Regions from separate parts of the Micromonospora sp. NPDC000442 genome, predicted to be linked through region 4. Evidence: riboswitches for the same ligand, from Rfam matches in the RefSeq annotation. Region 4 holds a riboswitch; each other region holds the start of a gene.

Region 1 (5,230 bases), on a different contig from region 4:
TTCACCATCGCAACATATGGCCATGTTCAAATCTGTCTATCGGTTGTAACGTCTGCCCCACGTTTTCCGCACGACGCGACACAACCCCGGTCGCGTCGCCAGAAAGAGGTGGGCATATGGGACTGTGTCCCGTCCTGCTGAACCGGCGCATGGCCGGCATCGCATCGACGTCATTCGCGCTGGTGCTCGGCGTGGCCACGGTCGGCCTGCTGCCGGCCGCCACCACTACCGCGAGCCCGGCGGCTGCCGCCGTCACCGCCGACGAGGTGTGTGAGGATCCGACGGGCACCCTGGCGCGGGCCAAGGGTGGCAGTGCCGTCGAGCACGATCCGAACCAGTTGACCCTCGCCCAGGTGCATCAGCGCGAGGCCGAGTTCGCCGACATGCTGCAGGAGCGAGCCAAGCGCGTCGGCCAACGTACGCTGAGTGCCCAGGCCGCTGCGGCCTCGGTCACCATCCCGGTGGTGGTACACGTGATCCGTCGGGACACGACCCGGGCCGGCGGGAACATCCCCGACTCGATGATCCAGTCCCAGATCAACGTGTTGAACCAGTCGTTCAGTGGCGCGACGGGTGGCACCGCGACCGCCTTCGCGTTCCAGCTACAGAGCATCAACCGGGTGACCAACTCGTCGTGGTACCCGATCCGGCAGGGCTCGACGGCCGAGCGGCAGATGAAGACCCAGCTGCGTCAGGGCAACAAGTCGACGCTCAACATCTACCTCGGTGCGCTCAGCAACAACCTGCTCGGCTGGGCGACCTTCCCGCAGCGCAACCTGAACGTCATGGACGGCGTGGTCGTGCTGAGCGAGTCACTGCCCGGTGGCACCGCCACCAACTACAACCAGGGTGACACCGGTACCCACGAGGTCGGCCACTGGCTGAACCTCTACCACACCTTCCAGGGTGGCTGCTCGGGCAGCGGTGACCAGGTCGGGGACACCCCCGCTGAGGCCTCGCCGGCCAGCGGCTGCCCGACCGGTCGGGACACCTGCTCCAGCCAGGGCCTCGACCCGATCACCAACTTCATGGACTACTCGTACGACTCCTGCATGTACCAGTTCACTCCGGGTCAGGCCACCCGCATGATCAACGCCTGGAACTCCTACCGCGCGGCATAGCGCGAGCCCAGCACCGCGTACTGACGGTGCCGGCCCCGGATGACGGGGCCGGCACCGGCGTATGCGGGTCAGGCGGCGCGGCGATGGTGCCGCCCGGAGCTGGCCGGCACCGGGCGTACGGCCTGAGGCGCGGCACCGGCCGGGTCGAGCCAGACCTGGACGGCCGGACGGGACGCCAGCTCGCTCGGCCCACCCACCGACTGCTCCCGCCGGGCCAGCATCGCCACGTCGACGGTGAACTCGAAGAGGCGCCAGTCGGCGTGCGGGGCGGCCCGCGCTGCGAACGCCAGCCGGGCGACCGTGGCGTCGTCCGTGACGGGTCGGGCGCGACCGGCGACGTACGCCTCGTCGTCGCTCTCCTCCGGCGGGAACGAGTGCAGCGCGTAACGGCCGTCGCGTTCCAGGTCGCGCCGCTTCGGTGAGTCGATGACGAAGCAGTAGAGACCGTCTTCGGTGATCACCGGGGAGACCGGGTGCACCCGGGGCCCGCCGTCGGAGCGGACCGTGGCCAGGTAGCCGAAGCCCGGGCCGTACTGCTGCATGAGAAGGCGGATCCCGTCGGCGAGTCGAGGCTCGTCAGCGGCGAATTCGGACCAGGAAGCCATGCCGACATCCTATCGAACACACGTTCGAAGCGGGTAGTCCGACACGCGTGTCGCATACCGGCAGCTATGGTGTGGCGATGCTGCTCTCCGACCGCGACCTGGTCTCCGAGATCAAGGCGGGCACCCTGGCGCTCGAACCATTCGAGCCCACCCTGGTGCAGCCCTCCAGCATCGACGTACGTCTGGACAAACTGTTCCGGGTCTTCAACAACCACCTCTACACCCACATCGACCCGGCCACCCGGCAGGACGACCTCACCTCCCCCGTCGAGGTGCCCGACGGCCAGGCGTTCGTGCTGCACCCGGGCGAATTCGTGCTCGCCTCGACGCTTGAGGTCATCTCGCTGGGCGACCAGCTCGCCGGCCGCCTCGAAGGCAAGTCCAGCCTGGGACGACTCGGCCTGCTCACGCACTCCACCGCCGGCTTCATCGACCCCGGCTTCTCCGGTCACGTCACCCTGGAGCTGTCCAACGTGGCCAACCTGCCGATCACCCTCTGGCCGGGCATGAAGATCGGGCAGCTCTGCATCTTCCGGCTCTCCTCGCCCGCCGAGCACCCCTACGGATCGGCCGTCTACGGCTCCCGCTACCAGGGTCAGCGCGGCCCGACGCCGAGTCGTGCCTGGCAGAGCTGGCGCACCTGGCCCACCCGGTGACACCACAGCCACGCCGCAGCCGTTGATCCACCGTCCCGCGCCTACGTCCGCCCGCCTCAGCCGGGCCGGCCGAAACTGTGCACCGGGCTGCTGTCCAGCCGCTTCATCTTGACCGGCTGACCCGCCCGGGAGGCGTGCACCACCCAGCCACCACCGACGTACATGCCGACGTGGTGCAGGTCCCGGTAGTAGAAGACGAGGTCGCCGGGGCGCAGTGCGCCGCGACTGACCGACGCGGTGACCCGACGCTGCCGTGCCGCGTTGTGCGGCAGTGCGACACCGGCCCGCGACCATGCGGCCAGCGTCAGCCCGGAACAGTCGTACGCGTTCGGCCCCTCGGCGCCCCAGGAGTACGGCTTGCCGATCTGGGAACAGGCGAAGGTGACCGCCTCGCCGGCCGGTCCGCCGGGGTAGCTGGCCGGACAGGGGGCCGGCCGCAGCGGCCCACCACCTCCCTTTCCGTACGCCCGCAGCCGGAGCCGCTGCAGCCGGTCGATCTCGGCGTCGATCTGTCGCCGCTTCGCCGCGAGATCGGCCTCGGTACCGGTGAGCTGATCGATGGTGCGGTCGAGCCCGGCCTTGGCGGCGGCGAGTTCGTCGCGCAGTTCACTCGCGTGCCGGACGTCCTGCTGCTGGAAGCGGGCGTACCGGTCGAGCAGGCCGAGCTGCTCGACGACCTCGCCCAGCGACCGGCTGCCGAGCAGCGTGTTGACGGCCCGTACCTGCTCACCCTTGTACGCGCGGGCAGCGAGCTTGCCGACCCGGTCCATGGCCTCGTCCACCTGCCGTTGCAGCGGCGCGATCCGGGCGGCCAGCGCGTCCGCCTCCCGCCGCTTGCCGGCCAGGTCCTGCCGGGTGGCGTTGTGCTGTTCGATGACGGGTTCGAGCCGGTTCCAGTCCTCGTCGATCTGGCGCTCGATGTCGGCGACCGTGGGGTCGGCCCCGGCCGCCGCCGCGCCGCCGGTCAGCATCACGGCGGTCGCGGCCAGTGCGGCAAGGATGCAGCGGTACCAGCGGAAACGCGGCGCAGCCGTCGGTCGGCCGGGCATCCCCGGCCGCGGTGACGGTGGCCGCGGGGCATGGTGTGCCACCGGGCTCAGCACTCCTTCTTCCCATACCGCCTACCGGGTTAGCTGACGGGTTCGGGCGGGAAGGGGCGCCCTACCGTGACTCGCACGGATTCACCCCGGGTACCTGGTTCCCCGGCTCGCTGAGGAGCGATTCGGCGGTGTCGGACCGTTACCGCCCTGGGTGGGCGGAACTGCCAGCGGCCGACGATTGCCCAGCGTAGGGACGATCGGAGTCAATACGCAACACAACCGCACCGTCACCGTGGGTGCTGACATCTGACAATGGCGAGGGCCCCCGTCGACTTGACCGGGGGCCCTTGGGCGTTCCTGCGCGACCGCTCAGCGGGCGCGGGTGGTGACTCAGCCGGGTCGGCGGAAGCCGGCGATCGGCATGGTCGTGATGGGCGATACGTTCACCGGTTTACCGGCTCGAGCCGCATGCACCATCTGGTTGTTGCCCAGGTAGAGCCCGACGTGGTGCAGGTCGCTGAAGAAGAACACCAGATCGCCGGGGCGGGCGTCGGAGCGGGAGATGGCCTTGCCCTCGTTCCACTGGGCACCGGTGAAGTGGGTCAGCGAGATGCCGGCGGCCCGGTACGCGTACTGGGTCAGACCGGAGCAGTCGAACGAGTTCGGCCCGGTGGCACCCCACACGTACGGCTTGCCGACCTGGGCGCAGGCCGTCCTGATGGCGGTGCGGGCGGCGTCGCTGACCACACCGTTGATGGTCGGGCAGTTGGTGGTCTTCACCGTGGTCACCGGCAGCGACCGTTCGAGCCGCTTGATCTCGGCGTCGATCTTCTTCTTCTTCGCCGCCAGATCCTTCTCCTGCTTCTCCTGGGAAGCGATCAGGGCGTCGAGCTTGGCCTTCTGGTCGTCGTACTTCTTGCGGATCTTCATGACGCCCTCGAGCTCGCGGCGCTCCTGCGACGCGAGCCGGTCGAGGAGGGCCATCTGCTCACCGAGATCGTCGGGCTTCGCGTTGAGCAGTACCGCACCGAGTTCCGCGGACGGGCCGCTGATGTAGTAGCGGGAGGCGAGGTCGGCCACCCGGTTCATCGCCAGCTCGGTCTCCAGGGCCAGCGGCTCGATCTTCTTCCCCAGGCTCTTCGACTTCTGCCGGTTGACCCGCAGCTCGGAGCGCACCTTGTTGTACTGCTCGATGGTGGGTTCCAGCTTCCGCCACTGCTTGTCGATCTGGGCCTCGATCTCGTCGACCGAGGGTTCGGCGTACGCGGGGGCGGCGAGCAGGCCGCCACCGACCGCGGCGGCGGCGACGAGGACAACCAGCGCACGGGCGGCCCTACGCAGGCCACCCGGACGGGATAGTCCTGGCGCACGACGATGAAGGGGCATGGTTGCCACCGGCAGCGTCTCCTTTGCAACCGACCGCCGGGCGTCCCGCGAGCGGTAAGGGGCGGGGACAGAGGACCCATGGCGGTCGGTGCCCCACATTAGGGAACAGCAGGTGGGGAATCAAGGCGACCAACGGCTCATTCACCTTTGCGCGACGGTACGCACACAAAGGGTGTCGACCGATTCGTTACAGTTACGTGCGCCAATACAAAACCGGGCGGGACAGCACCGGTTGAGGTGCCGTCCCGCCCGATGCGTACGCGCCGGTCAGCCGGCCACCGGCGTGCTCTCCCCGGTGCCACCCACCCGCTCGGGCTTTACCGACCGGAGCAGCACGCTGGCCACGTCGATCACCTCGACCTGCTCTCCGGCACCCTTGCCGTTCACCCCGTCGGTGAGCATGGTCGAACAGAACGGGCAGC
Region 2 (5,230 bases), on a different contig from region 4:
ATCATCGCCGACCCCGGCCCCCAGGCGGTGGTGGGCGAGATCTTCACCCTGGGCCTGTCCGGGGTGCAGTTCTTCTTCATCCTCAGCGGCTTCGTACTGGTCTGGTCCGCGCGGCCCGGTGCCTCCCGGCGCCGGTTCTGGCGGCGTCGGTTCGCCAAGATCTATCCGAACCATCTGGTGCTGTGGGCGCTGGCCATGCTGGCGATGCTCTGGTTCGCCGATCCGATCAACCCGGTGGCGGCGCTGGAGAACCTCCTGCTGGTGCAGGCCTGGGATCCCCGGCCCGGCCACTTCTACAGCGTCAACAACGTCAGCTGGTCGCTCTCCTGTGAATTGTTCTTCTACCTGTGCCTGCCGCTGGTGCTGCCGGCGGTGCGACGGGCCCGACCGTGGCTGCTGTGGGCCGTGGTGATCGCGGTGCCGCTGCTGATCCTGGCGCTCTGGCCCGGGCAGGCACTGGTGCCGGAGCCGGATCGCTGGTGGTTCGCCCAGGTCTTCCCGCTGGTCCGTTCGCTGGAGTTCTGGATGGGCGTGGCCGCGGCCGAACTCATGCTGCGGGGCCGCTGGCGGGGGCCCCGGCTACCCCTGGCCAGCCTGATCTTCGTCCTGACCTGGGTGGCGGCCTCCCAGTGGATCCGGGCCGAATTCTGGGCGGCGCTGTTGTCGGCGGCGTACGTCCTGGTGATCGCCGCGGCGGCCGACGCGGACGTGCACGGGCGACGCTCGCCGCTGCGCTCCCGGACGATGGTCTGGCTCGGCGAGGTCTCGTTCGCGTTCTACCTCGTGCACGTCTTCGTGATCATGACGATCCTGCGATCGACCGGCGACTGGGGCACCGGCCTGCCCGGCTGGTGGGGCCCGCTCGCGGTGATCGGATTCCTGCTGCTCACCCTGGGGCTGGCCGCTCTGTTGCACCGGTACGTGGAACAGCCGATGATGCGCCGCCTGGCCCCGTCCCGACCGCCGCGACCCGGCCAGCCGGGTGGTGGCGCGGCGTCCACGATGCCCAGCGGTGCGGCGCGAGCCACGAGATCGGGTGCGGCGGTGCGATCCGGGACCCCGGATGGGCCGGTGGTGGACGGGCTGCCACGCCAGCGGGTACCCGGTGGCGGTGTGGATTCCGCGGCGGGCGCGGAGCACGACCATTCCGTCCACGAAGGACGGTGAGTTGGAGGCATTCTGACCTGCGCGGATCGACGTGCATGCGCGACGCGCCGGGCGGTACGACACGCCCGACGACCGGTGCGTGCCGGTGGCTGTGGCGGTAGCGTGGTGAGGTGCTTCCCGTCGCGCCCGCCCGTCCTCTGTGGTGGTTGGCGCGCTGGGCCGCGCGGCTGCTGACCGGGCTCGCGGTCGCCGCCGCCTTCACCCTCGGCGCCTGGGCGCTGCCCGGCCATCCGGCTCCCGCCGACCGGCTCGTCGCCACGGCACCGCCGGTCGAGACCGCCGCACCACCCGCGTCCGCCGACTGGTACCAGGCCGCACCCCTCGACCTGGTCGGCCTGGTGACGCCGACCGCGCGGTGTGCCGGTGACTCAGCCGACCCGGCCGGGGCGTCCACGTTGCCGACCGAGCGTGCTGCCGATGATCACGCCGACCGGGCCGGGGCGTCCGCGACGCAGCCGGCGGCCTGTGGTCGGCCCGGGCTGACGGCGTTCGGCGGCGTCGCTGTGGGCGTCACGCGGGGGCCGGCGGCCCCGGTTGCGGGCGCCCGGGCGGCCCGCGCCCCACCGCACGCCTGATCCCGGCGACACCGCACGCCAAGCCTCCGGCGGCTGTCCCGTCGCGTCCGCACCGCTCGGTGCCGCACCCGCGCCGAGCACCTGCCAGCCCGTTGCCGCCAGCCGCGCCGTCGGGCTCGCCAGATCGAGCCGCGCCGTCGGTGCTCGCCAGAACGAGCGCGACCGCCCACACGAGCCCGAGACCGCGCGCAACGCCATCCGCGATCCACTGCCGGTACGGCCACCGGCGCCGTTCCGATCTCCCCGAGGTGCCGCCATGGAGAAGACCGTCCTCTACCAGTTCCTGATCGAGGTGCCACGCGCCGCCGCCATCTGGTCGGTCCTGCTCGTGCTCGCGCTGGGCGTACTCACCGTGTTGGTCGCCCGCCCGGAGCCGGCCGGGCCGGTGGAGAAACCCGCCGATGAGGACGCGGCCCGTGCCGCGATCGAGCAGGCCGACCTGAGCCGATACGCCGGGGAGGTGGCGGTCGCGGCAGCCGGCGCCGGGCAGAACGCCGAGCGACGGCGTACGGCCTGGCGGGTGGCCCAGGCGGAACTGGACCGCGCCTGGGCCGCGTACGACGAGGCGGAGGCCGCCGCCCGTCGGCTGGCCGGCGTCGCCGGACTGCCGACCCCGCGCACCCCCCGAACCCCGGCCGAGTACGCGGCCCGGGAGCGCTGGCTGCGCCGTGCCGCAATGGCCGCCCACTGGCGTGGTGACCTGACCGCCCGGCAGCTCAGCGACGTGCTGGCGCACCGGTCCGGTTGGGATCCCCGGCGTCACCCGGCGGAGCAGGAGGTGGTCCTCGCCCGAGTGGTACGCGACAACCGCCGGGCCGCCTACCGATCGGCCGCCGCGCGGGAGCGTGACCTGTGGCGGGCGGCGGAACTGGCCACCGAGGCGGCCCGCGCCCTCTCCGCCGAGGCGTACGCGGCCGCCGAGCGGCTCCGACCGAACCGACTGCCCGTTTCCGGTCGAGCCATCGTCGGGCGGCCAGACCCGGTCCCACGCTGGCGCCCGGCTCGACTCGGCTGAAATTCCGTGAGCTGAGTCACATCAGCCAGAAATTCGGTCACTGTTCGTAGGTGAGGTGATTACCGCATCAATCTCCGTCGAGATTGTCCACCGGCCGTCCGGTTGTCACCCGAAGGTGCCCCGAATGCCGTCACTCCCATTGAGCGACGCCAGTTCCCGGATACCCGAAAATCACCGCGCCGGATCATGTTTAAGCAGGTCAAGGCGGGTTGGCTTCGAGGTGGCCGGCCAGTAGTGTCAGCGCGTCCGGTGCGGTAACCGATCGCAGGAAGCGACGCCGTGCCGACCCGCTCAATCGTGATCTCACGAACCGGGGACCCACTGCACCACTGGGGTGAATCCGCGAGCTTCGGCACGCGGTAGGGCGTCTTCCCGCCCGAATCCGTCAGCTAACCCGGTCGGCGGTGACGGAAGGAGTACCAACCTCGTGCAGTCCGATGTGATCCCCCTGTTCCCCCGCCTCCACGGCACTGCGGTGCCCGTGCTCGCCGGCCCGACCGCCGCGAGCTGACCCCGGTCATCGCCACCGCCCGGGTTCTCCGGGCGTACCCCTGAACGGCCTGTCCCGCTCGCCCCGGGTGGTCGTCGGCGTCCTGATGCCGACCTGACCGCCGGAGCCGGTGTGCCGTTCTCCCCCTCAGCCCGTGGAGGAATCGTGAAGCACACCCTCTCCCGCCGGCTCCGCCGGCTGGTCAGCGAACGCCCCTATCAGCTCGTTGCCGGATCCGCCGTGGCCCTCGTCCTGGCCACCGGCACCGGCGCTGCCCTCGCCGGCACCGGGAACACCCCGGCACCCACGCAGGCCACGACCGCCGCCGAGCTGCGCGGGGACATCGCGGTGCCGCCGAGCCAGGACCAGGTCGCGGTAGCGCCGACGACCGCCGCACCCAGCAGTGCCGCGCCGAGCAGTGCCGCGCCGGCCAGCGCGGCGCCGGCCAGCGCCGCCGCCTCGCCGTCACCGAAGGCCACCGCGAACCCGGACCTGGTAAGCAAGAAGGCGGCACCGAAGCCGCCGGCCTCGAAGGTTCTGGAGTACGACCACCAGGCCCAGATCAACGGCTACTACTGCGGTCCCGCCGCGGTACGTAACGCCCTCAGCGCCGCCGGTGTCACCCGTAGCCAGGACGCCCTGGCCGGCCAGCTCGGCACCACGTTCGCCGGCACCAACTCGGCCGAGGACACCACCCGCGTCCTCAACGCCGTCGTCAAGGGCGACCCGTACGAGACCACGATGATCCGTGGCGGTGCGGCCACCCCGGCCCAGATGGACCAGCTCCAGGCGGACGTCGTCGCCGCCGTCACCGACGGGCGGGGCGTCGTGGTCAACGTCGCCGGCAGCGTCACCGACACCGACGGCCGCTGGCACTCCTTCCCCGGCGGCCACTACATCGCCGTGGTCGGCTACAAGGACTCCGGCCGGCTGGTGAGGATCGCCGACTCGGCGGACGCCTCGTACCCGTCGTACTGGCTCAGCACCATCGATCTGGCCAACTGGGCCGCCACCCGCGGCTACTCGGCCTGACCGCATCGTCCCGCTGCACCCGGAAGCCCTCGGCCCGCTGGCCGAGGGCTTCCGTTTCGGGTACGTCGGGCGTGTGGGCCGTGCTGTGTCGTCAGGTCGACGTAGCTCGGGTTCGTCAGGCGTGTGGGCCGTGCTGCTTCGCCAGGCCGACGAAGCTCGCCCAGGCGGCCGGGGTGAAGGCCAGCGTGGCGGCGTCGCGGTTCTTGGTGTCGCGGACCAGCACGATGCCGGGCAGGTTGTCGGCGACCTCCACGCAGTCGCCGCCGCCGGCACCGCTGCGGGTGGACTTGCGCCAGGTCGCGCCGTTCAGATCCATGGCTTCACAACATCCTTCATGCGCTCGATCGACTGGCGGCCGGACAGTGCCTCGTTGCGCACCGTCTCCCACCGGGACAGCAGGGCGCTCAGGTCGTCGTCCTTGTCGACCAGGACGCCGCCGAGTTGGGTTTCGAGATTACCCACCCAGCCGCCGTCCGCGCCCCTCGCCAGGATGAAGGGGCCGGTCAGTCCGATGTGCATGCCGACGCCGGTGGGCACCAGGTGCACGCTGATGTTGGGCCGGGTGGCCAGCGCCATGAGGTGGTGCACCTGCTCGACCAGCACGTCCTTCAGCTCCTCGTCGACCCGCCGCAGCACCACCTCGTCGATCACCGCGACGAGCTGGGGCGGGTCGTCCTGCTCCAGCACCGACTGCCGGGCCATCCGGTTGGCCAGCCGCCGCTCCACCCCCGCCTCGGTCAGCGCGGCGTCCGTCCGGATCACCGCGCGGGCGTACCGCTCGGTCTGGAGCAGGCCCGGCACCAGCGTCGGCTGGTAACAGCGGAGCTGCCGGGCGTTGCGCTCGGCCTCCAGGTAGGGCAGGAACCACGCGGGCTGGCGCAGCACCTCGGCCGTGCGCAGCAACTCCTCAAACATGCCCCCGGTCTCCAGGACCTCGTCCGCCCGCTTCGC
Region 3 (5,230 bases), on a different contig from region 4:
CGGTCGGGCCGCAGCGTCGCGTCGGTCGACGGCTGCCGCCAACCCTGGCCGGCGTCGACTCCCTGGCCGGTGTCGATCGCCTGGGCGGGCTCGACGGTGGGCCGGACGGCGGGCATCGCGGTGGACGGCGAGCCGACGGCGACTGCGGCGCTGAGGGGTACGGCGGTGGACCGGGCCGACGGATCGGCCGCGACGGCCCCGCCGAGGCCGACGGCGAGCACCAGGGTCGCCAACGCCAACCGGGTCAGCTCACGCAGTGCGCACAGCATCGCCGGCCACAGTGGACGGGCGAACGCTGGCGACGGCACGGGATCCAACCTATCCCGCCGTCGGCGTGATCGCAGCGCCGCGATCGTTCGGGGCGGGTGAAGCGCGCCACGTCGTCCCCTCAGGACGACCGTCGGCTCAGCGGTCGGCGGTGCCGGTCACCTGCTCCTTGGTGAAGAGGGCCAGCAGGTCACCGACCTGGTGGTCGGCCTCCGCCGGGTGGCGGAACCGCCCGGCCGGGTTGAGGGTGTACTCGTTGCGTCGGCCCACCCGGGTGCGGTGCAGGTAGCCGCCCGCCTCAAGGTCCGCGACGATCGCCTGAGCGGCACGTTCGGTGACGCCGACCTCGGTCGCGACGTCGCGCAGCCGAGCGGTGGGGTTGCGGGCGATGGCGAGCAGGACGTGCGCGTGGTTCGTGAGGAAAGTCCAGTTCCGCGCGTTTTCCCGTCCGTCAGTGCTCGCCATGCCCGCCATCGTATGACCTGCCATTCGGATACCCCGGCTCGCGCCGTTGCCGGCCCCGGTTCGGCCGATCGCAAGCGTCGACTGATGCATGAAATGCATATCACGTATAGCTTGACGTGCGTTATGCCGCGTGTGACCGTGATGGCAGCCCGTGACCAGCGCCGGCCCGGGATGACCAGGCATTCCTCCCAGAGATGAGGTGCAGCCGGATGAGTCGACCCGGAACGCCCGGCCCGCAGCCCGGACCGGAACGCGAGCTGCTCACTGCGGATCTTCCGGGTGCCCCGCAGCGGGCCCTGGCCGAGCTGCTCGCCGGCAACCGGCGGTTCGTCACCGACACGCTGCGGCATCCCAACCAGAACGCCGGGCGGCGGGCCGCCGTCGCGGCCGAACAGCATCCCTTCGCGGTGATCGTCGGCTGCTCCGACTCCCGGCTCGCTGCCGAGATCATCTTCGATCGCGGGTTGGGCGACCTCTTCGTGGTCCGTACCGCCGGGCACACCGTCGGGTCGGAGGTACTGGGCAGCGTGGAGTACGCGGTGGCCGTGCTGCGTACGCCGCTCGTGGTGGTGCTCGGCCACGACTCGTGCGGCGCCGTCCAGGCGGCCCGCGAGGCACTGGCCACCGCCACCATGCCTCCCGGGCATCTGGGTGCGGTGGTCGACGCCGTGGTGCCGAGCCTGCACCGGGCACAGGACGCCGGAGTGCACGAACTGGACGGGATCGTGGACATCCACATCGCGCGGACCGTCGAGACGATGCTGGCCTCCTCCACGACCCTCGCGGCGGAGGTGGCTGCCGGGCGGTGCGCGGTGGTCGGCATGTCGTACCGCCTCGCCGCCGGTGAGGTGCGGGCGGTGGCCGCGGAACCCGCCGAACTCGGCGGTGCGATGGCGACCGCGCCCTGATCCGCGACCGACGACGACGTCCTGAACGACGAGGGCCGTCCCGCCACGGTTGGCGGGACGGCCCTCGGTGCGTCGCGTCGGGCGATCAGAGGAGTGACACGTGAACGTGGTCCGTGTGGTTGGACGGGCCGCTGTAGGAGCTCCAGCGCTCGGTCGCCGCGAACCAGATCTGCCGGTTCCAGATCACGTAGTAGACGCCCAGCCGGTCGGCGTTGCGGACCAGAAAGGCGGCCAGATTGTTGCCGTAGATCCGGGTGTCGTTGTTGTGCCACGGCCTGAAGCCGCTGTTCTGCAACGACCAGTCGCAGGCCCGGCCCTTGGGGTGCTCGAACTTGTCACCCGGGCGGAAGCAGCCGACGAACCGGTTGAATCCGGCCCGCTTGACCTCCTTGTACATGTGCAGCGTCCGGGGCGTGATGCAGCCCGACGTGGTGGGGTCGTTCTGGCTGCACGACTCGGGCTTCCAGCCGCCGTCCGAGGCCCGGTTCGGCGCGATCCGGGCCACCGGCGAGGTGGCGTCCACCAGCCCGCCGGTCAGGCCGACACCGCCGACCAGCCGGAGGGACTTCTCCGCCTCGCTCTTCTTGCGCGCCATGTCGTTGGTCAGCTTCTTCTGCTCGCGCACCTCGGCGTCGAGCGCGAGCTTGGCCTGCTCTGCGCGGAGCTTGATCGCGTTGACCTCGCCCAGCTTCTTGTCGTTGACCAGGTTCAGCTCGTCCAGTGCCGAAGCCCGGTCGATGAACGAGTCCGGTGCGCTGCTCTGCAACAGCATGGCGATCGCGCCGACCCGGCCCGTCCGGTACGACTGGGTGGCGATCTGGGCGACCTGTGGGGAGAGCGCGTCCAGGTCGGCCTGAGCGGAGCGGACCTCGACCGCCAGTCGGAGCTGGCGCTTCTTGGACTTCTCCAGCTTGGCCTTGGCCTTGGAGTAGTCCCGGGTGGTCGCCTCGATCAAGTCGTTGAGCATCGGCGGGTCGTCGTCGTGCTCCGCTGGTTTCGGGTCGTTCGGTGCGGCCGTCGCCGGCATCGGACCGGCGAATACGGCGAACGCGGCGAACACGGCCACCACGGGTGTCAACCAGCGGCGTAGGGGTGCCGTCACTGTTTTCCCTTCCATCGACCGCCGACCGGGTTAGCTGACGGGTTCGGGACGGAAGTGGCCCCTACCGCTTTCGCGGATTCACCCCACGTACCTGGGTTCCCGGCTCGCCTGACGGCGATTGGGCGGTGGCACCGCAGGCGCCGCTGCGCGCCTTCGGCGGTGACCGGCAGTGAGGTTACCCGACAGTCCATCTGTGCCTCTACGCCCCGAACCCGACGAGATGCGTCATTTCGTAATCGCTTTGAGTGACCAGCGACACGGTTACGAGCCGCATCGGCAGGGGCGGTCACGTTGAGGAGTGTCACCATGTGGTGTCCGTGCTCCTGTCCGGGTCGGGCCACCCCGAGGGGGTGGCGGGGGATGTGTTTCGGGTGGGTGGGGTGCTGAGGGCGCGGAGCGCCTCGGCCCGGTCCGTCGCCGGCCGGGGAACCACGGGGGTGGATCCACCACTGCGGACGCCGGTGTCGCCGCGCCCGGCGGTGGTGACCACCGCGGCCAGCGCGGTGGTCAGCGGTACCGCGGCGATCAGCCCGAGCGTGGCGACCACGCTTCGAACGATCTCCGTGGTGAGGAACTCGCTGGTCAGGATCTGCCCCAGCGCACGGGAGTCCGCGGTCAGCAGGAGCAGTAGTGGCAGCGAGGCGCCGGCGTACGCCAGCACGATGGTGTTGACCACCGAGGCGATGTGTGCCCGCCCGACCCGGGTGGCCGAGCGGTACAGCTCCCGGCGGGAGAGGTTCGGGTTGGCGTGGCGCAGCTCGTTGACCGCGGCGGCCTGGGTGACCGTGACGTCGTCCAGTACGCCCAGCGAGCCGATGATGATGCCGGCGAGCAGCAGGCCGTGCAGGTCGACGTCGCCGCGGAACATGGACAGGGTGGTGGCGTCCTCGCTGCCGAATCCGGTCAGGTGGGTGGCCCCGGTCGCGGCCAGCCCGAGCAGCCCGGTCAGTACCAGGCTGGCGAGCGTGCCGAGCACGGCCACCGAGGTCTGGGCGGATACGCCGTGGGTCAGGTACAGCACCACGAACATGATCAACGAAGCGCCGACGATGGCGACCGCGAGCGGCGGCTGGCCCGCGCTGATGCCGGGCAGCACGAAGGTCAGCAGGATGGCGAAGCTGGCGGCCAGGCCGCCCAGAGCGGCCAGGCCCCGCAGTCGCCCGAAGGCGACGATGGCGGCGGCGAAGAGTACGGCCAGCCACACCAGCGGCTTGCCGCGTTGGTGCTCGGCGATGTTGTAGGTGCTGACCGAGGGGTCCTCCGGATCGGTCAACGAGACCAGGATGATGTCGTCGTCGACGTCGACCCGGGGTGCCCCGGGCCCGGTCGGGATGGGCGTCTGCACCTCCTGCCCGGCGTCCGGTCCGGTCTGCACCCGGACGGTGACGGTGCCGCAGGGGCCGTCCGCGGCCGTCGGGGTGCCCTCGGGCACCGCCGGGTTGGGCGGGCAGGGCTCGCTGACCACCCGGGTGACCGTGCCGTGGTAGCGGGGAGTGTCGTCGGCGGCCTCGGGCCTCGGGGCGTCCCGGGGCCAGAGCACGATGGCGGCGACCAGGGTGGCGAGGAAGAGGGGGACCACCGTCACGACAAGGATCCGCCGCACCCCCGGTGGGGTGGGCGGAGCGGAACGGGTGTGGTCGGCGCCCATTCAGTGTCTCCCAACGATTTCAGGGCTGAGTACGTGTCGATGGGCGAGACGGTTCAGTGCCGCCGGACGACCGTGTCGAAGGGCAGCCTGAATGGCCTGAACGTGGCGGGGTGGCTGCGTACCGTGAGCTGTGGACCTACTCGCGACGGGCGTGCGGACGTGCGCCTGACAGCGACCTCGGGCCGCGAGGCACGGATTTCGGCTGGCCATCGTGTGCGAATGGTAACCAGCCGGACCTGCCGACGCCTGTCGTGCTGGTGCGTCGGCGGGTCGGGTCAGCCGCGCTTCATGAGCCGGCCCACGGCGGCCATCATCTCGGTCGCCATTTCGTCGGCACGCCCCTCGGCGGCACCTTCGTGCATGCAGTGCCGGGCGTGCCCGTCGAGCAGGCCGAGAGCGACCTTGTCCAGGGCGGCCTGGATGGCGGAGATCTGGGTGAGCACGTCGATGCAGTAGCGGTCGTCGTCGACCATCTTCTCGATGCCGCGTACCTGGCCCTCCACCCGGCGCAGCCGGGCGAGGAGTTGGTCCTTGCTGGCGGTGTAGCCACGGATCGGCGCGGGTGTGCTCATGCCGGCAAGGATAACCTACCCCGGGGGGGTATGGTACGGTCGATGCGACGGATACCCCCTATGGGTATGGGGTGGGTGCTTGGCCCGCCCTTCCGAACTGGTGAGGAGAGTTCCATGGTCAGCACGACGTACCAGGTGCAGGGCATGACCTGCGGGCACTGCGTCAACGCGGTCAGCACCGAGATCGGCGCGATTGAGGGCGTCAAGGACGTCCAGGTGGACCTGGCCGCCGGTCGGGTCACCGTCACCAGCGACCAGCCGCTGTCCG
Region 4 (5,230 bases):
AAGGCACCGTGCACGGCGATGAGGGCGATGAACCCGGGCGAGCCGCCGACGCCGAACGCCGGCACCCCGTCGAGTTCCGGCAGCGGATGTTCGCGGACCACCACCTGCCCGTCCTGCTCCATGGCGCTCATCGCGGCGCTGGTGCCGCTCGCCTCCTCCAGCGGGGCGGCCACCACCACGTCCAGGCCTCGGTCGACGGCTGCCCGGGCCAGCGCCTGGATTCCCGGCGCGGCGATCCCGTCGTCGTTGGTGATCAGCACCCGCAGCGTCATCGGCCACCCGCCCGTTGTGCCAGTTCGTCGGGGGTGGTCCGCTCCTGTGGACGGCTGCCCGCCGGTTCCAACCGGACCCGGTCGACGAGGCCGTTGATCGAGTCGAGGCGGCCGGTGCCGAGGCCGTGTCGGGTGACGTTGAGCGCGCCGGCTGCCGCGCCGGTACGGATCGCCGTGCGGACATCGCCACCCCGGGCCACCACGGCGGCCACCCCGGCGGTCATCGAGTCGCCCGCCCCGCGCGGGTCGGCCGCCTCCAGTCGCGGCATCTGCACCTCGAACACCTCGCCGTCGACAAGCGCCAACGCGGGCTTGTCGGCCCGGCTGACCACCACGTTCTCGGCACCGGAGGCGTGCAGGTCGTACATCGCGCGGGTGAGCTGTTCCTCGTCGTCACCGTCAGCCCGCCCGTCGGTGATCAGTTCCTCGTGACTGACCTTGAGGAAGAAGACGCCGCTCTCCAGAACTGCGGCGAGATGCTCGCCGCAGAGGTCCACCACCACTCGGCCACCGTTGGCGCCGAGATCGGCGGCGAAGCGCCGGTAGAGGTCGGCCGGGACCAGTGACGGATGGTTCGGCCCGCTCAATACGCTGACCGGCGCGCGCAAGCCCTCGCCGAGTGCGAGGTTGTACAGCTCGTCCAGCTCGTGCCGGCTCAACGGCTGGCCGACCACGTCGACGATCTCCCGACGGGTTCCCTCGCGGCGGTCGTGCACGTACCCGCCGGTGCCGCCGGAGTCGCGGGCCACCACCTTGAGGTCGACTCCCTCGCTGACCAGCAACGGCTCCAGTACCTGCCCGACCTCGCCGCCGAGCGCCGCGCAGAGCACCACGTCGACGCCGAGGGACAGCACCATCCTGGCCTGCCACACCCCCTGCCCGCCCGGGTGCAGGTGCAGCTCCGGCGCGTCGCTCGGCTGGTCGATGGTCACGGTCAGCAGCGGGGTCGGGGCGAAGATCATGACGCGGTCGCTCATGACCGCTCCCCGTTGTCCGTACCGCCGTCGCGCCTGGCGATTCGCTCGTTCATGGGGCGTCCCTCCCGTTAGCGGACAAATACCGCTTCCTGGTACGACGGTAACCAAGGAGACGCGTCAACGCGCGCCGAAGGGACGGTGCCCCGCCGCCCAGCGGTGGAAACGCAGCGCCGGGTGAACCGCTCGTGAAGAGCGGCTCACCCGGCGCGACGATGGACTCAGTACACCGACAGGTGGACGTGGTTGGTGTGGTCGCTGGACGGGTCACCCCGGGCGCCGCTGTACGACTTCCAGCCGCTGCTGGGCAGCCAGATCTGCCTGTACCAGATCACGTAGAGCACCGCGAGCCGGTCGGCGTTGTTGACGAAGTACGCCGCCAGGTTGTTGCCGTAGGACCGGTCGCCACCGGTCGCGTCCCCACCGAAGCCGTTCTTCTGGGCCGCGAAGTCGCAGGCCCGGCCCTTCGGGTGCTCGCCCGAGCCGCCGGAGCGGTAGCAGGAGACGTACCGGGTGAAGCCGGCCGACTTGGCCTGCTTCAGCGCGTGCAGGGTGCGTGGGGTGATGCAGCCGTTGGCCGGGGTCGGGTCGTTGACGCTGCACGACTCCGACGGCCATGACCCGTCCGAGTTACGGGGAGCGGGCTTGGCGGTGGGGCTCGACCCGCTGCTGCGCGACGGTGACCGGGCGGCCCGTTCGGCGGCCCTGGCCCGCTCGGCCGCCTCGTCCCGCTCGATGGACACGGTCAACGCCCGCTCGGCCTGGTCCTTGCGCTTGGCCATCACGGCCACCTGCTTGCGCTGTTCCTGGATCTCCGCGTCCAGCGCCTGCTTGGTGGCGCCGACCTCGTCTCTGGCGGTCTGGAGCTCGCGCAGTGCGCGATCCTCGTTGGCGGCCACCACGTCCAGCGCCGCCGCCCGGTCCATGAAACCGGCCGGTGAACCGCTGTTGAGCAGCGCCGACGCGGCACCCAGTCGCCCGGTGCGGTACGCCTGCGCGGCGATCTCGGCGACCTTGGTGCCGCGCTCGGCGACCTGGCTCTCGGTCGTCTTGAGCTGCTCGGCAAGCTGCTTCTGACGCTTCACCGAGCGGTTGAGCGCGGTCTTGGCGTCGAGGTAGCCCTTGCTGGCGGCCTCCAGTTGAGCCCGGAGTGCCGGGGTGCCACCCTCGTCGTCCACATCGCCCGGAGCTGCCGCCCGCAATTGCTGCGGTGCCGCGACGGCTTGGGTGAAGGGGGCCAGCGCGACGCCGAGGGTGAGGGCGAGCGCGGCGGCGATCAGGGCCGCCGTACGGGCGGCCGGTCTTACCGTTGCCACTGCTGGCATGCACATTTCCTTCCGTCAGCCGCCGACCGGGTTAGCTGACGGGTTCGGGACGGAAGATCCCTACCGCTGACGCGGATACACCCCAGGAACATGGTTCCCCGGTTCGCCCTGGCGGGCGATTAGGCGGCGGCCGCCGCCGGCACCGGTGGGCGCCGCCTGGCGGAGGCCGGGTCCGAGCCTACCGGTGCCCATGTGACCGGTGCAGCTGCTGTTACCGCTGGTGTTCAGTTGTTGACTAGTAGACCAGAACAAAAGCGGACGATAACCCCTTTCCGGTCGATTGCTCCGGTCACCACCGCGCCGCCCCGCAGTCCCCCGGATCCGATCGCGGCTCGACCTGCAGTGTCGCGTGCTCGATCTGGAAGTCCTCGTGCAGCGCCGAGCGGGCCGCTGCCAGCACGGCGCCGACGTCGGCGCCCGGGCTGACGGTCAGGTGCGCCGAGGCGACCTCCATGCCGGAGGTCAACGTCCAGACGTGCAGGTCGTGGACGCCGGCCACGCCCGGCACCGCGGCCAGCCGGTCGTACACCGCGGTGACCTGAAGGTGTTCCGGCGCGGCCTGGACAAGGATGCGTACCGCCGCCCGGCCCAGGCGCCACGTCCGGGGCAGAATGAACGTGGCGATCGCCACCGCGACCAGCGGGTCGGCCCACCACCAGTCGGTCACGGCGATCAGCAGGGCGGCCGCGATCACGCCCAGCGAGCCGAGTAGGTCCGCCAGCACCTCCAGGTAGGCACCGCGCAGGTTGATGCTCTCCCGCGCCCCCGGGCGCAGGAGAGCGAACGCGGCGATGTTGGCGAGCAGGCCGAGGGCCGCCACCACCAGTACCGGGCCGGCGAGCACCTCGGGTGGATCGCCGAACCGGCGTACCGCCTCGACCAGCACGTACACCGCGACGCCGGAGAGCAGTACCGCATTGGCCAGGGCCGCGAGCACCTCCAGCCGGTAGAGCCCGAAGGTGCGTTGCGGGTCGGTGTCGGCCCGTCGGGTGGCGGCCACGGCCGCGAGAGCCATCCCGATGCCCAGCACGTCGGTGAACATGTGCCCGGCGTCGGAGAGCAGGGCCAGCGAACCGGTCCGTAGAGCGGTGGCTGCCTCGACCAGCGTCAGCGCGCTGAGCAGGGCGAATGCTGCCCACAGCCGGCCGGAGTGGCGGTGCGCGGCGTTCGACACCGCAGCATGGTGGTGGTCATGGCCGGCACCCACCCAGACACCTTGCGTCGTCCGCCGGGCCGGGGACGGAGCTATGCCAACATCGCTATGTGTGCAATCGTCGGGTGGCTCGCGGTGCTCGGGCTCAACCGGTCGGGTCGACGGTGGTCAACCGCTGAGTGGCCCGGGACAGCGCGACGTAGAGGGTACGGACACCGGAGCCGGGCTCCGCCCGGATCTCGGCCGGGGCGACCAGCACCACACCGTCGTACTCCATGCCCTTGGCCTCCAGGCTCGTCACCACCTGCAACCGCTCCCCGCCCAGCGCCCCCAGCCAGACCGCGACCTGGTCCCGGCGGGGCACCGGCGTGATCACGCCGACGGTGCCCTCGACCTCGCCGAGCAGGGCGCTGACGGCCGTCACGACGGTGGTCTCCAACTCGGGCGCCCGCACCTGGAGCTGGACCGGATCGATCCCGGTGGAACGGACTGCGGTGGGCAACGCGAGATCCGGGTACGCCCGCCGGATCTCGGCCGCCGCCACCGCGAAGATCTCCGCCGAGTTGCGGTAGTTCGTGGTGAGGGTGAACCGGTGCCGCCGACGGCGACCCAGCGCCTGGTCGCGGGCCCGGGCCAACTCCTGTGGATCCCCCGTCCAGGCGGTCTGTGCCGGGTCACCCACCACCGTCCAGGACGCCAGCCGCCCGCGTCGGCCGACCATCCGCCACTGCATCGGTGAGACGTCCTGGGACTCGTCGACCACCAGGTGGGCGTAGTCGCGATAGTCCTCGGGCCGTTCCCGGGCGGCCTGCCGGGCGGCCCGTTGCCGGTCGGCGAAGGTGCTCAGCTCGCGCACCCCGCCGGCCAGCTGGAACGGGTCCCGCTTCCGTTTGGCGGGGCGCATCGGCTTGCCGAGCAGCGCGTCCAACTCGTCCAGCAGCGCGACGTCGGCGACGGACGGGCCGTCTTGGGCCAGCCCCCGGTACGCCGCACCGAGCAGCCGGATCTCGGCGCCGGAGAGCAGGCCGCCGGCGTACCGGCGCAGCCGCTGCGGATCGGCCAACCAGGCGAGCACGTGCCGCGGATGCAGCCGTGGCCACCACGCCTTCAGGAAGTCACGGAAGTCCGTCCGGTCGATCAGCTCGTCCTCGAAGGCGCGCTGCTCGGGCAGCCCGGCGATGCCCAGCCGGCGGGCCTGCGCCCAGAGCCCGGCGAGCACGCCGTCGAAGCCGGCCCGACGCACCTCGTTGCGGCGGGCACCGCGGGGCAGCGCGCGCTCCCGGATGGCGTCCAGTTCGGCCCGCTCCAGTCGCAGCAGCGTGCCCCGGTACAGCAGGCGCAACTCGGTCGGGGAGTCGGGCACCGCGTCCCGGGCCGCCCGTTCCAACACCCGGCGCATCCGCAGCGACCCCTTGACCGCCGCCACCTCGGGTGGGTCGGTGCGGGTGGCCATCACCCCGGGGAAGAGGCTGCCCAGCGAGTGCAGGGTGGCGGTGTCCTCGCCCA

What was found. Region 4 has a riboswitch for cyclic di-AMP ahead of ACFY2A_RS20195 (coiled-coil domain-containing protein). Riboswitches for the same ligand answer to the same signal wherever they lie in the genome.
Region 1: another riboswitch for cyclic di-AMP. It lies ahead of ACFY2A_RS02045 (NlpC/P60 family protein); the one in region 4 lies ahead of ACFY2A_RS20195 (coiled-coil domain-containing protein).
Region 2: another riboswitch for cyclic di-AMP. It lies ahead of ACFY2A_RS04285 (C39 family peptidase); the one in region 4 lies ahead of ACFY2A_RS20195 (coiled-coil domain-containing protein).
Region 3: another riboswitch for cyclic di-AMP. It lies ahead of ACFY2A_RS00170 (hypothetical protein); the one in region 4 lies ahead of ACFY2A_RS20195 (coiled-coil domain-containing protein).

The regions. Positions count from the first base shown of each region.
Region 1 is NZ_JBIAYZ010000001.1:417,511-422,740, forward strand. It holds gene ACFY2A_RS02030 (zinc metalloprotease) at 117-1,121, shown strand; gene ACFY2A_RS02035 (pyridoxamine 5'-phosphate oxidase family protein) at 1,190-1,726, opposite strand; gene dcd (dCTP deaminase) at 1,804-2,382, shown strand; gene ACFY2A_RS02045 (NlpC/P60 family protein) at 2,439-3,431, opposite strand; cyclic di-AMP (ydaO/yuaA leader) riboswitch at 3,486-3,620, opposite strand; gene ACFY2A_RS02050 (NlpC/P60 family protein) at 3,813-4,823, opposite strand; gene ACFY2A_RS02055 ((Fe-S)-binding protein) at 5,076-5,230, opposite strand, start outside.
Region 2 is NZ_JBIAYZ010000002.1:349,436-354,665, reverse strand. It holds gene ACFY2A_RS04300 (acyltransferase family protein) at 1-1,167, shown strand, start outside; gene ACFY2A_RS04295 (hypothetical protein) at 1,278-1,742, shown strand; gene ACFY2A_RS04290 (hypothetical protein) at 1,999-2,757, shown strand; cyclic di-AMP (ydaO/yuaA leader) riboswitch at 3,036-3,176, shown strand; gene ACFY2A_RS04285 (C39 family peptidase) at 3,413-4,279, shown strand; gene ACFY2A_RS04280 (DUF397 domain-containing protein) at 4,395-4,595, opposite strand; gene ACFY2A_RS04275 (Scr1 family TA system antitoxin-like transcriptional regulator) at 4,586-5,230, opposite strand, start outside.
Region 3 is NZ_JBIAYZ010000001.1:33,943-39,172, reverse strand. It holds gene ACFY2A_RS00185 (hypothetical protein) at 1-308, opposite strand, end outside; gene ACFY2A_RS00180 (MarR family winged helix-turn-helix transcriptional regulator) at 406-741, opposite strand; gene ACFY2A_RS00175 (carbonic anhydrase) at 942-1,640, shown strand; gene ACFY2A_RS00170 (hypothetical protein) at 1,726-2,742, opposite strand; cyclic di-AMP (ydaO/yuaA leader) riboswitch at 2,746-2,877, opposite strand; gene ACFY2A_RS00165 (YibE/F family protein) at 3,044-4,390, opposite strand; gene ACFY2A_RS00160 (metal-sensitive transcriptional regulator) at 4,666-4,962, opposite strand; gene ACFY2A_RS00155 (heavy-metal-associated domain-containing protein) at 5,077-5,230, shown strand, end outside.
Region 4 is NZ_JBIAYZ010000012.1:100,252-105,481, reverse strand. It holds gene surE (5'/3'-nucleotidase SurE) at 1-272, opposite strand, end outside; gene ACFY2A_RS20200 (1-phosphofructokinase family hexose kinase) at 269-1,249, opposite strand; gene ACFY2A_RS20195 (coiled-coil domain-containing protein) at 1,468-2,571, opposite strand; cyclic di-AMP (ydaO/yuaA leader) riboswitch at 2,576-2,707, opposite strand; gene ACFY2A_RS20190 (cation diffusion facilitator family transporter) at 2,861-3,778, opposite strand; gene ACFY2A_RS20185 (HelD family protein) at 3,870-5,230, opposite strand, start outside.